Regions from separate parts of the Pseudomonas sp. AB39(2026) genome, predicted to be linked through region 1. Evidence: predicted binding sites of a transcription regulator. Region 1 holds the regulator's gene; each other region holds the start of a gene.

Region 1 (4,162 bases):
AGTTCAGCGCCTGTTCGATGGTTCCGCCAAGCAGGGTTCAGAAACCCAGGCTGGACAGAAGATCATCCACATCGTCCTGACCGGATACGACGTCTTCACGCTTATCGGCATGAATCTGCGGACCTTCACCCTTGAAGGCATCTTTTTCGGATTTTTTTTCTGCAACCAGGCTGGCAGGGTCGTGCTCGATACCCGCAACACGCTCCACCTGGCTGGCCATGAGTACCAGCTTGAGCAGGTTCGCTTCCACGTCCGTTACCAGGGTGGTCACGCGCTTGATCACCTGGCCGGTAAGGTCCTGATAGTCCTGTGCCAGCAAGATGTCATTCAGGTGCGAAGACAGGGCCGCTGCATCGTTCTCACTGCGTACCAGGAAAGCGTCTACGCGCTTTACCAGGTCTCGGAACGCGTCAGCATCCACTTCACGGCGCATGAAGCGCTGCCAGTCCTCACGCAGTGCATGGGCATCTTCGGCGAAGCTATGCACCACGGGTGTGCTTTGCTCTACCAAGTCCATGGTGCGGTTGGCGGCGTTTTCCGTGAGCCGCACCACGTAGTCCAGCCGCTCGGTGGCATCCGTAATTTGGGACACCTCCTCGGCCTTGGGCGATCGAGGGTCGATCTGGAAATTGACAATGGCGCTGTGCAGCTCACGGGTGAGCTTGCCCACTTCCATGTACAGCCCGCGATCACGGGCTTGGTTGAGTTCGGAAATCAATTGCACCGCGTCGCCGAAGTGACCTTTTTCGAGGCTCTCCACCAACTGACGTGCATGGCTTTTCAGGGTGGACTCGAAGTCCCCCAAAGACGTATTACTGGACTCCATGACGCCCCCTGTGCGGCCTCAGCTGTTGACGCGCTCGAAGATTTTATCGATCTTTTCTTTCAGCACTTGTGCAGTGAAAGGCTTGACCACGTAACCGTTTACCCCGGCCTGGGCTGCCTCGATGATCTGCTCACGCTTGGCCTCGGCCGTCACCATCAACACAGGTAAGTGCTTGAGGCGGTCATCGGCCCGTACAGTGCGCAACAGCTCGATGCCGGTCATGCCAGGCATGTTCCAATCCGTTACCAGAAAGTCGAACGCTCCGCTTTGCAGCATGGGCAGCGCCGTGTTGCCATCGTCGGCTTCGGATGTGTTAGTAAACCCCAGGTCGCGCAACAGGTTCTTGATGATCCGCCTCATCGTCGAGAAATCGTCAACGATCAGGATTTTCATGTTCTTGTCCAAGTAGACCTCCAGCAGTCTCGAACGCGGCCTCTCCGGGCCGCGCGGTTCAATTCGTTAATACCTATACCTTCAGGACTGCTTCAACGTGCTCGCCATTCACCCAGACGGCTGCGCAAACGTGCTGCGCACTGGCTGTGCAACTGGCTTACACGTGACTCGCTGACCCCCAGCACTTCACCGATTTCCTTGAGGTTCAGCTCCTCGTCGTAATAAAGCGACAATACCAGCCGCTCCCGCTCCGGAAGGTTGGCGATGGCATCGGCCAGCGCGCCCTGGAAGCGTTCATCCTCCAGGCCACGGGCCGGTTCGCCACTGCCGCCGGCGCCGTCTTCATGCAAACCTTCGTGTTCGCCGTCCTGCAACAGGTCGTCGAAACTGAACAGGCGGCTACCCAGCGTATCGTTAAGCATCGAGTAATAATCCTCGAGCTTGATGTTGAGTTCGGCAGCAACCTCGTGATCTTTAGCCTCGCGGCCCGTTCTTGCTTCAATTTTTCGAATAGCGTCGGTCACGGTACGGGTATTGCGATGCACCGAGCGAGGCGCCCAGTCACCTTTTCGTACCTCGTCCAGCATGGCGCCGCGAATACGAATACCGGCATAGGTCTCGAAACTCGCCCCTTTGCTGGCATCGTATTTGTTGGCCACTTCAAGCAAGCCGATCATGCCTGCCTGGATCAGGTCTTCTACCTGAACACTGGCTGGCAAACGTGCCAGCAAGTGGTAGGCGATTCGCTTCACCAGCGGGGCGTACCGCTCGATCAGTTCATGCTGCTGCGATTGCCGAGAAGCATTGTTGTACATCCGGTATCCACTGGCGCTCATGAGACAGGCCCCGCACTGGTTTGCTGTACCAAACGTTCGACAAAGAACTCCAGGTGCCCCCGCGGGTTAGCGGGCAGCGGCCAGGTGTCGACTTTCTGAGCGATGGCCTTGAAGGCCAAGGCACATTTCGAGCGCGGGAATGCTTCATACACAGCCCGCTGTTTCTGGACGGCCTTGCGCACGGTTTCGTCATACGGCACCGCACCTACGTATTGGAGTGCCACATCAAGGAAACGGTCAGTGACCTTGGTGAGCTTGGCAAACAGGTTGCGCCCTTCCTGGGGGCTCTGGGCCATATTGGCCAATACCCGGAAGCGGTTCATACCGTAATCACGATTAAGCAACTTGATCAGGGCATACGCATCGGTGATGGACGTGGGCTCGTCGCAGACCACCAACAGCACTTCCTGGGCCGCGCGCACAAAGCTCACCACGGAATCGCCGATGCCTGCGGCCGTATCGATCACCAGCACATCCAGGTTGTCGCCAATTTCGCTAAAGGCCTGGATAAGGCCCGCGTGTTGGGCAGGAGTCAGGTGAACCATGGTCTGGGTACCCGACGCTGCCGGCACTATCCGAATGCCCCCTGGCCCCTGAAGAAGAACATCGCGCAATTCGCAGCGCCCTTCGATCACGTCGGCAAGCGTACGCTTGGGTGTAAGCCCCAACAGAACGTCTACGTTGGCCAGGCCAAGGTCGGCGTCCAGAAGCATGACCCGGCGGCCAAGCTCAGCCAACGCCAGAGAAAGGTTCACTGACACGTTTGTCTTGCCGACGCCACCTTTGCCGCCGGTCACCGCGATCACCTGTACGGGATGCATGCTGCCCATTCGTTCTTTACCTTGTCACTGAGACACTGGCTACACCATGGCACGCTGGCCCTGCAGGCCGATTGACGCTGCTCATGGTGGAGGTCGGTTTCAAGCTGGACAGCGAACCCCGAGGTTCGCTGGCGCGCAACCACTTGCGCATGCATTCATTCATATTCATTCACCTCAGCCCGCGCGCTTGCTGGGGCTGTGGTAGAGGTCAGCGAACATATCGGCCATGGCCTCTTCGCTGGGTTCCTCCTGCATCTGCACGCTGACCGCACGGCTGACCAACTGGTGCTTGCGGGGCAGGTGCACATCGTCTGGTATACGCGGGCCATCGGTCAGGTAAGCCACGGGCAGTTGATGACCAATGGCCAGGCTCAGCACTTCACCCAGGCTTGCCGTTTCATCCAGCTTGGTAAGGATACAACCTGCCAGGCCGCACCGCTTGTAACTGTGGTAAGCCGCAGTCAGTACCTGCTTCTGGCTGGTAGTAGCCAGCACAAGGTAATTGCGTGCGCGAATCCCACGCCCAGCCAAGCTTTCCAGCTGCAACTTGAGGGCCGGGTCACTGGCTTGCAGCCCTGCGGTATCAATCAGCACGACACGCTTGCGTAGTAGCGGCTCCAAGGCTTGCGCCAAGGACTGACCAGGGTCGACCTGAGTAACCGGCACATTGAGAATTCGGCCCAGGGTTTTAAGTTGTTCCTGGGCGCCAATACGAAAACTGTCCATGCTTACCAACGCAATGTTTTGCGCGCCGTATTTAAGCACATATCGGGCAGCGAGCTTGGCTAGCGTAGTGGTTTTGCCCATACCGGCAGGGCCGACCATGGCAATGACCCCGCCCTCTTCGAGCGGCTCCACTTCAGGCGTGGCGATCATGCGAGCTAAGTGGGCCAGCACCAGGCGCCAGGCCTGACGAGGGTCTTCCACGTCGCCAACCTGTTCCAGCAGGTCGCGGGCCAACGGGCCGGACAAACCGATGCGTTGCAATTTGCGCCACAAGGTGGCCTGGTCGGGCCGGCTGCCTTGAAGCTGCGTCCACGCCAATGAACCCAGCTGAACCTCCAGCAATTCACGCAGCCCGGACAGCTCGGAGCGCATGGAATCAAACAGGCGCTGGTCTACAGGCGCAGCCTCAGGCGCTACCGCTGGCGCATGTACACGAGGCGCTTCAGTCAGTGTGGGTTCGATCAGCGGCTCGGCAGCGGTCAAAGGCAGGCCAGCCACCAGCTGGCGGTTGACCACGCCATCGCCGTGGCTACGGGTGTCCAGCTCGGCTTGGGCCGATA
Region 2 (4,162 bases), 2.0 Mb from region 1:
TTCATGGTTTTAGCCTGTGCTTTTGCAGATGCCTGAAAGTTTGCGCGCCATAAAAGGCGCTGTCAAACAGGCATTTGCAGCACAAATATTCGCAAGTGTGAACGGGAATGGCTAATGTTTGCGTTCAACGCCAAATAGCAACACGAATGAAACGCGGTGGACAACAGAGGAGGGGTATTAAGCCACTGTAAACTCTACGGGAAAGACCGATACAGCTTGGGCTGCACGAATGTCAGCCAGCGTGTCACGCACCACTTCCTTGGCCAGGCAGGCACATTTTCCGCATTGACTGGCTACGCCTGTGGCCAGGCGCACTTCTCGGTAGCTGCAGCAACCTTCGTTGATGGCTTCACGGATCTGACCATCGGTAACACCCGTGCAGAGGCAAACATACATATCGCTGGCACCGTCGCTGTAAGGCTGGGAGTGCCAGGATCTTAATGTTAATGAGAATGCTTGTCAAAACGCCTCGGCAGCGAACGAGCCTCCCCCGATGAAAGGTCGTTCAGCGCTGCCTTCAGGCATCGAAGTCGCGCCAGCCGCCTAGGTCTTTCCAGCGGTTCACGATGCCACAAAACAGCTCAGCGGTTTTCTCGGTATCGTACCGGGCAGAGTGCGCCTCGCGGCCATCAAAGTCGATGTTGGCACTCTGGCAAGCCTTGGCCAGCACGGTTTGCCCGTACGCCAGGCCGGCCAGCGTAGCGGTGTCGAAGCTGGAGAAGGGGTGGAACGGGTTACGTTTCAGGTCGTGGCGTGCAATGGCGGCGTTAAGGAACCCGAGGTCAAAACTGCTGTTGTGGCCTACCAGAATGGCACGCTTGCAGCCGTTGGCTTTGACCGCCTTGCGAACGCTGCGGAAAATGTCAGTCAGTGCCGCTTCTTCGCTCACAGCCATACGGAGGGGGTGATCGAGCTTGATACCCGTGAATTCCAGCGCTGCGGCTTCGATGTTGGCGCCCGCAAAAGGCTCTACGCGGAAGAACAGCGTATGGTCGGGAAAGACGAACCCCTTTTCATCCATGGCAATAGTGGTGGCGGCAATTTCCAGCAATGCATCGGTCGCACTGTTGAAACCACCGGTTTCCACATCGATCACAACCGGCAGGTAGCCTCTGAAACGCGCTGCCATGGGATGGCGGCTGGCCGATGAAGCAGGGCCGTCAAGGTCGTCGTCGAAATGCTCTTCGCTCACGCGTGTGTCTCCAATACTCGCCACTGCAGGGTTTCACCTGCACGTAGTGGCACAACTTCATGTTCCCCAAAGGCGAGCACTGAAGGCGCTGCCCAAGGCTGACGGACCAGGGTGATCCGCGAGGTGTTGGTAGGCAGCCCGTAGAACGCTGGGCCATGAACGCTGGCGAAGCCTTCGAGCTGGTTCAGGGCGCCAGCTTGGTCAAAGGCTTCAGCGTACAGTTCGATAGCAGCATAGGCGGTGTAACAGCCTGCACACCCGCAGGCCGCTTCCTTGGCGTGCCGGGCATGGGGTGCCGAGTCAGTACCAAGGAAGAACTTGGGGCTGCCACTGGTAGCGGCCTCGATCAAAGCGCGCTGGTGCGTATTTCGCTTCAGGATAGGCAGGCAGTAAAAGTGCGGCCGTATACCGCCTACCAGCATGTGATTCCGGTTGTACAGCAAGTGGTGCGCCGTAATGGTTGCGCCGACATTGGCGCCCGCTGACGTCACGAAAGCCACAGCGTCGGCCGTAGTGATGTGTTCGAACACCACCTTCAGGTTCGGGAAACGCTCAACGATTCTCACCATGTGCTCGTCGATAAAGGCCTTCTCCCGGTCGAACACATCGATGTCCGCATGGGTCACCTCGCCGTGCACCAGCAGGGGCATCCCGACATCCGCCATGACCTCCAGTACCGGGAACAACCTTTCGATGGAGGTCACGCCTGAGTCGGAGTTGGTCGTGGCACCGGCCGGGTAGAGCTTGGCGGCCTGCACATAACCTGTGGCCTGCGCAGCGCGGATGTCCTCGGGCGAGGTGCGGTCGGTGAGGTAGAGCACCATCAGTGGCTCGAACGTACTGCCAGCAGGGCGGGCCGCCAGAATGCGCTGCCGGTAAGCCCCGGCCTGTTCGGCATTGCGTACAGGGGGCACCAGGTTGGGCATGATGATCGCGCGGCCGAACGTACGTGCGGCGTCAGCGACGGTCTGGGCCAAGGCCGCGCCGTCACGCAGGTGAATGTGCCAGTCGTCAGGACGTAGCAGGGTAAGGCGGTCGGTCATGAAGGGTACCAGGCGGGTCGAACTCATGAAGGCGCAGGCAACGTGGCAGGAACGGCACACAAGGGCCGGTACGTGTGCAGCTGCGAGCTACCGGTATAACAGGTGGGCGAATCCTACCGGAAAAGCCCGGTGGGGGCATCCGCTATCAAGTTTGCCGTGCCCTGACCGATATGCAGGGAGTACGTAGACTTCTACTCCGGAGCTTGCCGTGGGCCATCGCTACCTTGCCTGTCTGTCCCTGATCGCCTGTGGCCTTGCCACTGCGCCAGCGATGGCCTTTACCTTCCAGACTCGCCTGGAGAACGTGGAATGGAAAGTGGAGGGTGACCCCTTCGAATGTCGCCTTACGCAGCCGGTCGCCGATTTCGGCGACGGTCAATTCGTGCGCCGCGCCGGTGAGAAAGTTGTTTTTCGGCTCAATTCCAGCACAGGGGCGCTTGGTAACGGGACAGCTTCTCTGTTGGCTGCGGCGGCGCCTTGGCAGCCTGGCCGTTCCGATGTCAGCCTGGGTAGTACACGGCTTGGCGCAGGGCCGGTGTTGTTGACATCCAGCCAGGGCCAGGCGGCCGCACTGGTCAGTGGCTTGCTGGAAGGGCGCAGCAGCGTCGTGCGAACCGTTTCCACCGAAACAGGTCAAGCCATGGAAGTGCGTTTGCTACCCGTGAAATTCAGCAAGGCCTGGAACGATTACCAGGCCTGTACGGCAAAGCTGCTGCCGATGAATTTTGAGCAGGTGCGTTTGAGCCAAGTGCCTTTCCCCGGTACCGGAACAGAGCTGGATAACGCTGCCAAGGCACGGCTGGACACGATACTGGCCTTCATGAAAGCCGATCCATCGGTCAATCATGTGGAGTTGGATGGCCATTCCGATAACAGTGGCAACCGCCTGGCCAACCGCGACCTTTCACGTCGACGGGCATTGTCCGTAGCGGACTACCTTAAGGCGCATGGCGTACCGGAAAGCGCGATCGACGTACGTTTCCATGGTGAGCAATACCCGTTGGTGCCTAATACCTCCGCTGCCAACAGGGCTCGCAACCGCCGGGTAAATATCCAGCTCGACAGACGCACAACGACAGCCGTTGCCCCCGTCACGCCTGCAGAGGCCCCGTTAACTGCGCCCGCGACCGCCATTGGAGCTACTCCACCCCCGGCTTCCTCCAGTGCACCGGCTGCACCCGCAGCCCAGCCACAAGGGGCTGCGAAACACTGATATCAGCACCATGCTGTCGAAGTGACTGTCGCTTCCCCAACAGTGCTTGTCGCGCTACTGTAAATCCACGGCAGTCGGCGGTAGAATCGTCGGCTTTCAGCAAAACCCCGTGGAGTGATGGCATGGCGGACGTAAAAAAGGTCGTTCTGGCGTATTCCGGCGGCCTGGACACTTCGGTGATCCTCAAGTGGCTGCAGGATACCTATGATTGTGAAGTGGTGACCTTCACCGCTGACCTGGGCCAGGGCGAGGAAGTTGAGCCCGCACGCGCCAAGGCTCAGGCCATGGGCGTGAAAGAAGTGTACATCGACGACCTGCGAGAAGAGTTCGTACGCGACTTCGTGTTCCCAATGTTCCGTGCCAATACGGTTTACGAGGGCGAATACCTGTTGGGTACCTCCATTGCCCGCCCCTTGATCGCCAAGCGGCTGATCGAGATCGCCAACGAAACCGGCGCCGACGCCATCAGCCATGGTGCTACCGGCAAAGGCAATGATCAGGTTCGTTTCGAGTTGGGTGCCTATGCGCTCAAGCCTGGCGTGAAAGTGATCGCACCCTGGCGCGAGTGGGACCTCCTGTCCCGCGAGAAGCTGATGGACTACGCCGAGAAACACAGCATTCCCATCGAGCGCCATGGCAAAAAGAAGTCGCCTTATTCCATGGACGCCAACCTGCTGCACATCTCCTATGAAGGGGGCGTGCTGGAGGACACAT
Region 3 (4,162 bases), 1.6 Mb from region 1:
GCGCTGCTGGAACACGCATTCGCAGCGTTTCCAGACGACGCTCACGCATTGCGCCGTCAAGGGCTAGCGTGGTTCCGCTATACCCCTACAGCGCAAGGCCTGGCCGGTGACGCCTCAGGCAAAGGCCTGGACACGTTGATCGCTGCTGGCGATATCCAATGCGACCCCTTGGTGTACGAAGACTTTCTACCCGTCAGTGCAGCCGGCATCTTCCAGTCCAACCTGGGCGACGAAGCACGCACCCAATACGGTAGCAATGCCAACCGCACGCAGTTCGAGCAGGCACTGGGGCGGCCCGTGGTCAACGAAATGGAGGTGTATGAAAACACCCAACGGCGCTCGCTACTGGCGTGCGAGGCACAGTTGGGTGTGAAGCTGTTGTGAATCAGCCGCGAACCCGGAAACGGTCCACTTCACGGCTCAGGCCAGCTGCCACGCTCTCCAGGTCGCGTGCGGTGGTGGCCAGGTTGGAGACCACTTCACGCTGATCGCTGTTGGCGTGAGCAATGCTTTGCAGGTTGCTGCTCAACAACGTGGCGGTGTCACTTTGTTCCTGGGTCGCGGTAGCGATGGCTGCAAACTGCTGCCCTGCCATGCGGCTTTGCTCGTCGATCCGGGACAGGGCATCAGCGACCCTGGCATTGCGGGACAGGCCTTCCTGCATCAGCTGGTTGCCCTGTTCCATGGTATGGATCGCTTGGCCAGTCTGCTGCTGGATGCTGGCAATCATGGTGGAGATTTCATCCGTGGCCTGGCGCGTACGCGAAGCCAGGCTACGCACTTCGTCTGCCACCACGGCAAAGCCTCGGCCCTGCTCACCCGCACGTGCCGCTTCGATCGCAGCATTAAGCGCCAGCAGGTTGGTCTGTTCGGCAATGGACGTGATCACACCAACGATTCCGCCAATTTCCTGGGACCGCTGCCCCAGGGTGTCGATGACCTTTGCCGTGTCGCCCAAGGCGCCAGCGATCTGCTCCAGCGAGGAAGAGGCTTGTTCCATGGAAGCGCGACCCGTGCGGGTGTGCTCGGCATTCTGCTGGGCCACGCGCTCGGTTTCGCTCATGTTGTCCGCGATGTTCAACGACGTGGCACTGAATTCTTCCACCGCGCCCGCCATGCTGGTGATCTCGCCACTTTGTTGCTCCATCCCTTCATACGCACCGGCAGACAGGCCTGAAAGCGCTTGCGCACGATCGCTGACCTGTTCGGATGCGACGCGGATATGGCGCACCATGGTGGCCAGTGCCTCGCCCATGTGGTTGAAGCTACGCGCCAGTTGTGCGATTTCGTCGTTCCCCGCCACCGTCAAGCGCGCTTCCAGGTCTCCGGCGCCCAACGCTTCGGCCTGGTTCACCAGGTCACCCAGCGGCTTGAGCCGGCGGCGCAGCAGGATCATCGCAGCGCCCACAGCCAGCACCGTGGCCAGCAGGCTACCCAGCATCAACTTGGTGCCCACGTTCCAGGTCACGGCACGCAGTTCTTCAAGCGGCATGCTGGCCACCACGCTCCAGGGCCCTTGGGCGAACGGTTGTGCCAATGAGTAATACTCAGCCTGGCCGTCGTTCCAGAAGTGGCCTTTACCCGTATTGCCCGCTTCACGGATGGCCGTAGCCGCCGCTTCAAGGTTCTTCACACCGGCAGGCGCCACCAGCCACTGGTTCTGCGCATCCAGCAACGCCAGGGAGCCGCTTTTCCCAATGCGGAACTGCGCCAGGTTGTCGAACTGCGCTTTCTGCGCATCGGTGTAATCGAAGCCTACGAACAGCACCGCGATCACCTTGCCAGCCCCATCACGCACGGGCGTGTACTGGGTCATGTACGAGCGGCCGAACAGGCTGGCGGCCCCTACGTAGTTCTGCCCACTCAACAGCCGCTGGTAGGCCGGGTGAGCATGGTCGAGTGCGGTGCCAATGGCACGGGTACCGTCCTGCTTGGTCAGCGAAGTGCTGATACGTACAAAATCCTCACCGCTGCGCACGAAGACCGTGGCGACACCGGCGGTCATCTTGCGAAAATCATCCACTTCCCGGAAGTCGTTGTTCAGCACTTCTTCGCCCAGCCACAAACCCGGCGTCGCCAGGTTGGCAACCGTCACAGGCTGGTCGGGGTGAAGGCTCAAGCCTGCACTGAAGCGGGACTCGAACAGGCCGCTCAAACGCTGGGTACTCTCACGCAGGGTATTGTGGAACGTATCGAGCTGGTCAGACAGCAGCCGTGCCTCACTGGCCATGTGTTCCTGCCGTGTGGTCAGGTTGGCCTGGTCCAACGAGCGCAGGGCAAAAACGGTACTTCCGCTGATTACCACAACAAGTACAAGCGCAATCGCAATACCAAGTTGTCGGGCAATAAAGGCACGTGGTTGTTTCATTTCAGCTCCTGTTGGAAGTGCCAGCTTTGCCGGTCTCGATCGCTTCCAAGGGTATAGACAAAGGTCGTATGGATCCCTTGCCGCCGGATCCCTGTCATGACTTCGGCGGGGCAGGCGCATACTTGAGCGTCGGGCAGGGTTATTTGCTCAAGAGGCTAGCGAAGCAACGTGACCGCAGGTAGCTTCATGCCGGCGGCTTCGCTACGAAGAAATTCGCTGAGCCGGTGGACACGCTCACTGCCGGGCCGCGTGCCAGGCCACACCAGATAATAGCTCTCACCGCTGGCCACTGCCGTGGGCCAAGGCAAACTGAGACGACCGGCAGCTACGTCCTCGGCCACCATCAACAGATCCCCGATGGACACGCCATAGCCACGAGCCGCGGCGATCATGCCCAGCTCCAAGGTATCGAACACCTGCCCTCCCCGAATAGAAACCTTGTGGTCCAGCCCGGTACGCCGTAGCCAGCTGCGCCAGTCGCGCCGGTCCGGTGTGGGGTGCAGCAGTTCGGCATTGGCCAGTTGATCGGCAGTCCACGGCACCTGGGCTTGGAGCTCAGGCCCACCGACGGGAATCAGCAGCTCATCGAATAGCCACGTGGCCTCCCAATCAGAAGGAAATGTTCCATTGCTCAGCAACACGGCGCAGTCGAAGGGCTCCAGGTTGAAGTCCACGTCGTCGATATCCATCCAGGCACTGGTGAGCTGTACGTCGTTGCCACTTTGCAAATGACGAAAACGGCTCAGGCGGGCCAGCAGCCAGCGCATGGTCAGGGTTGACGGGGCCTTCATGCGCAAAATGCCATCTTCCCCGATAAGCGTGGCGCAGGCGCGCTCCAAGGAGGAAAAGCCTTCACGCACACCCGGGAGCAGCAGACGGCCAGATTCACTCAGGACCAGGCTGCGCCCTGCCCGCACGAACAGCTTGCAAGCGAAGTGTTCTTCCAAAGTGCGTACGTGACGGCTTACTGCGCTTTGGGTAATAGCCAACTCTTCGGCAGCGCGGGTGAACGAACTGTAGCGGGCGGCCGCTTCAAAGGCTCGCAACGCGTATAGCGGGGGAAGGCGACGGATCATGGGAGGGTCGGGCTCAGACAGCCAAAGGCGGTTTCAGGCTATAGGTTCAGTTGCCAAAGCAAAAGCCAGCATGATTAAAACTCATGTCATCGATCGCTATTATCCTTTTGTAGGCGAAGCCAGCAAGGCGCAGAATCACCGGCTGATTACAGTCGGATCCGTGTTTTCCCATGCCGCTTACTACCCGCTCTGAACTCAAAGCCCTGTTACGCCTGGCCGGCCCGCTGATTGCCTCCCAGTTGGCACACATGCTGATGATCCTGACCGATACCATCATGATGGCGCGTATCGGCCCTCAAGCCCTGGCAGGCGGTAGCCTGGGGGCAGCCAGCTACTCGTTCGTGTCCATTTTCTGCGTGGGTGTCATGGCTGCGGTAGGTACACTGGTTTCCATTCGCCAGGGCGCGGGAGACACGGCCGGAGTGACACGGCTGACCCAGGCAGGTTTGTGGCTGGCCTGGGGCCTGGCGATAGCCGCAGGCCTACTGCTGTGGAACCTGCCACCGGTGTTGCTCCGCCTCGGGCAAACACCGGAAAACGTGGCAGCTGCCAGTGAATTTCTCAAAGTACTGGCATTCGCCCTGCCCGGCTCGCTCAGCTTCATGGCACTGCGCGGTTTTACCAGTGCGGTAGGCAAGGCAACGCCGGTCATGGTGATCAGCATTGCGGGCACATTGCTGAACCTGGTGCTCAACCTGGCCATACTCAATGGCACCTT

The links. The regulator FliA, encoded in region 1, starts transcription of late flagellar genes. The targets are predictions, from matches to a motif close to CTAAAGTTTNNNNNNNNNNNGCCGNTAA.
Region 2: a site for FliA is predicted at 2,380-2,407, ahead of ACSAMW_RS19800 (flagellar protein MotY). Genes of this name have one in related genera too.
Region 3: a site for FliA is predicted at 2,468-2,495, ahead of ACSAMW_RS14345 (methyl-accepting chemotaxis protein). Genes of this name have one in related genera too.

Annotation. Positions count from the first base shown of each region.
Region 1 is NZ_CP195212.1:1,485,962-1,490,123, forward strand. Features, by position in the region: gene ACSAMW_RS06495 (protein phosphatase CheZ) at 38-826, opposite strand; gene ACSAMW_RS06500 (chemotaxis response regulator CheY) at 845-1,219, opposite strand; gene fliA (RNA polymerase sigma factor FliA) at 1,312-2,055, opposite strand; gene fleN (flagellar synthesis regulator FleN) at 2,052-2,885, opposite strand; gene flhF (flagellar biosynthesis GTPase FlhF) at 3,051-4,162, opposite strand, start outside.
Region 2 is NZ_CP195212.1:4,305,777-4,309,938, forward strand. Features, by position in the region: gene bfr (bacterioferritin) at 1-5, opposite strand, end outside; gene ACSAMW_RS19785 (bacterioferritin-associated ferredoxin) at 178-396, opposite strand; gene rnt (ribonuclease T) at 518-1,192, opposite strand; gene pyrC (dihydroorotase) at 1,189-2,235, opposite strand; gene ACSAMW_RS19800 (flagellar protein MotY) at 2,444-3,448, shown strand; gene ACSAMW_RS19805 (argininosuccinate synthase) at 3,571-4,162, shown strand, end outside.
Region 3 is NZ_CP195212.1:3,103,848-3,108,009, forward strand. Features, by position in the region: gene hglS (2-oxoadipate dioxygenase/decarboxylase HglS) at 1-384, shown strand, start outside; gene ACSAMW_RS14345 (methyl-accepting chemotaxis protein) at 386-2,368, opposite strand; gene ACSAMW_RS14350 (LysR substrate-binding domain-containing protein) at 2,524-3,444, opposite strand; gene ACSAMW_RS14355 (NorM family multidrug efflux MATE transporter) at 3,615-4,162, shown strand, end outside.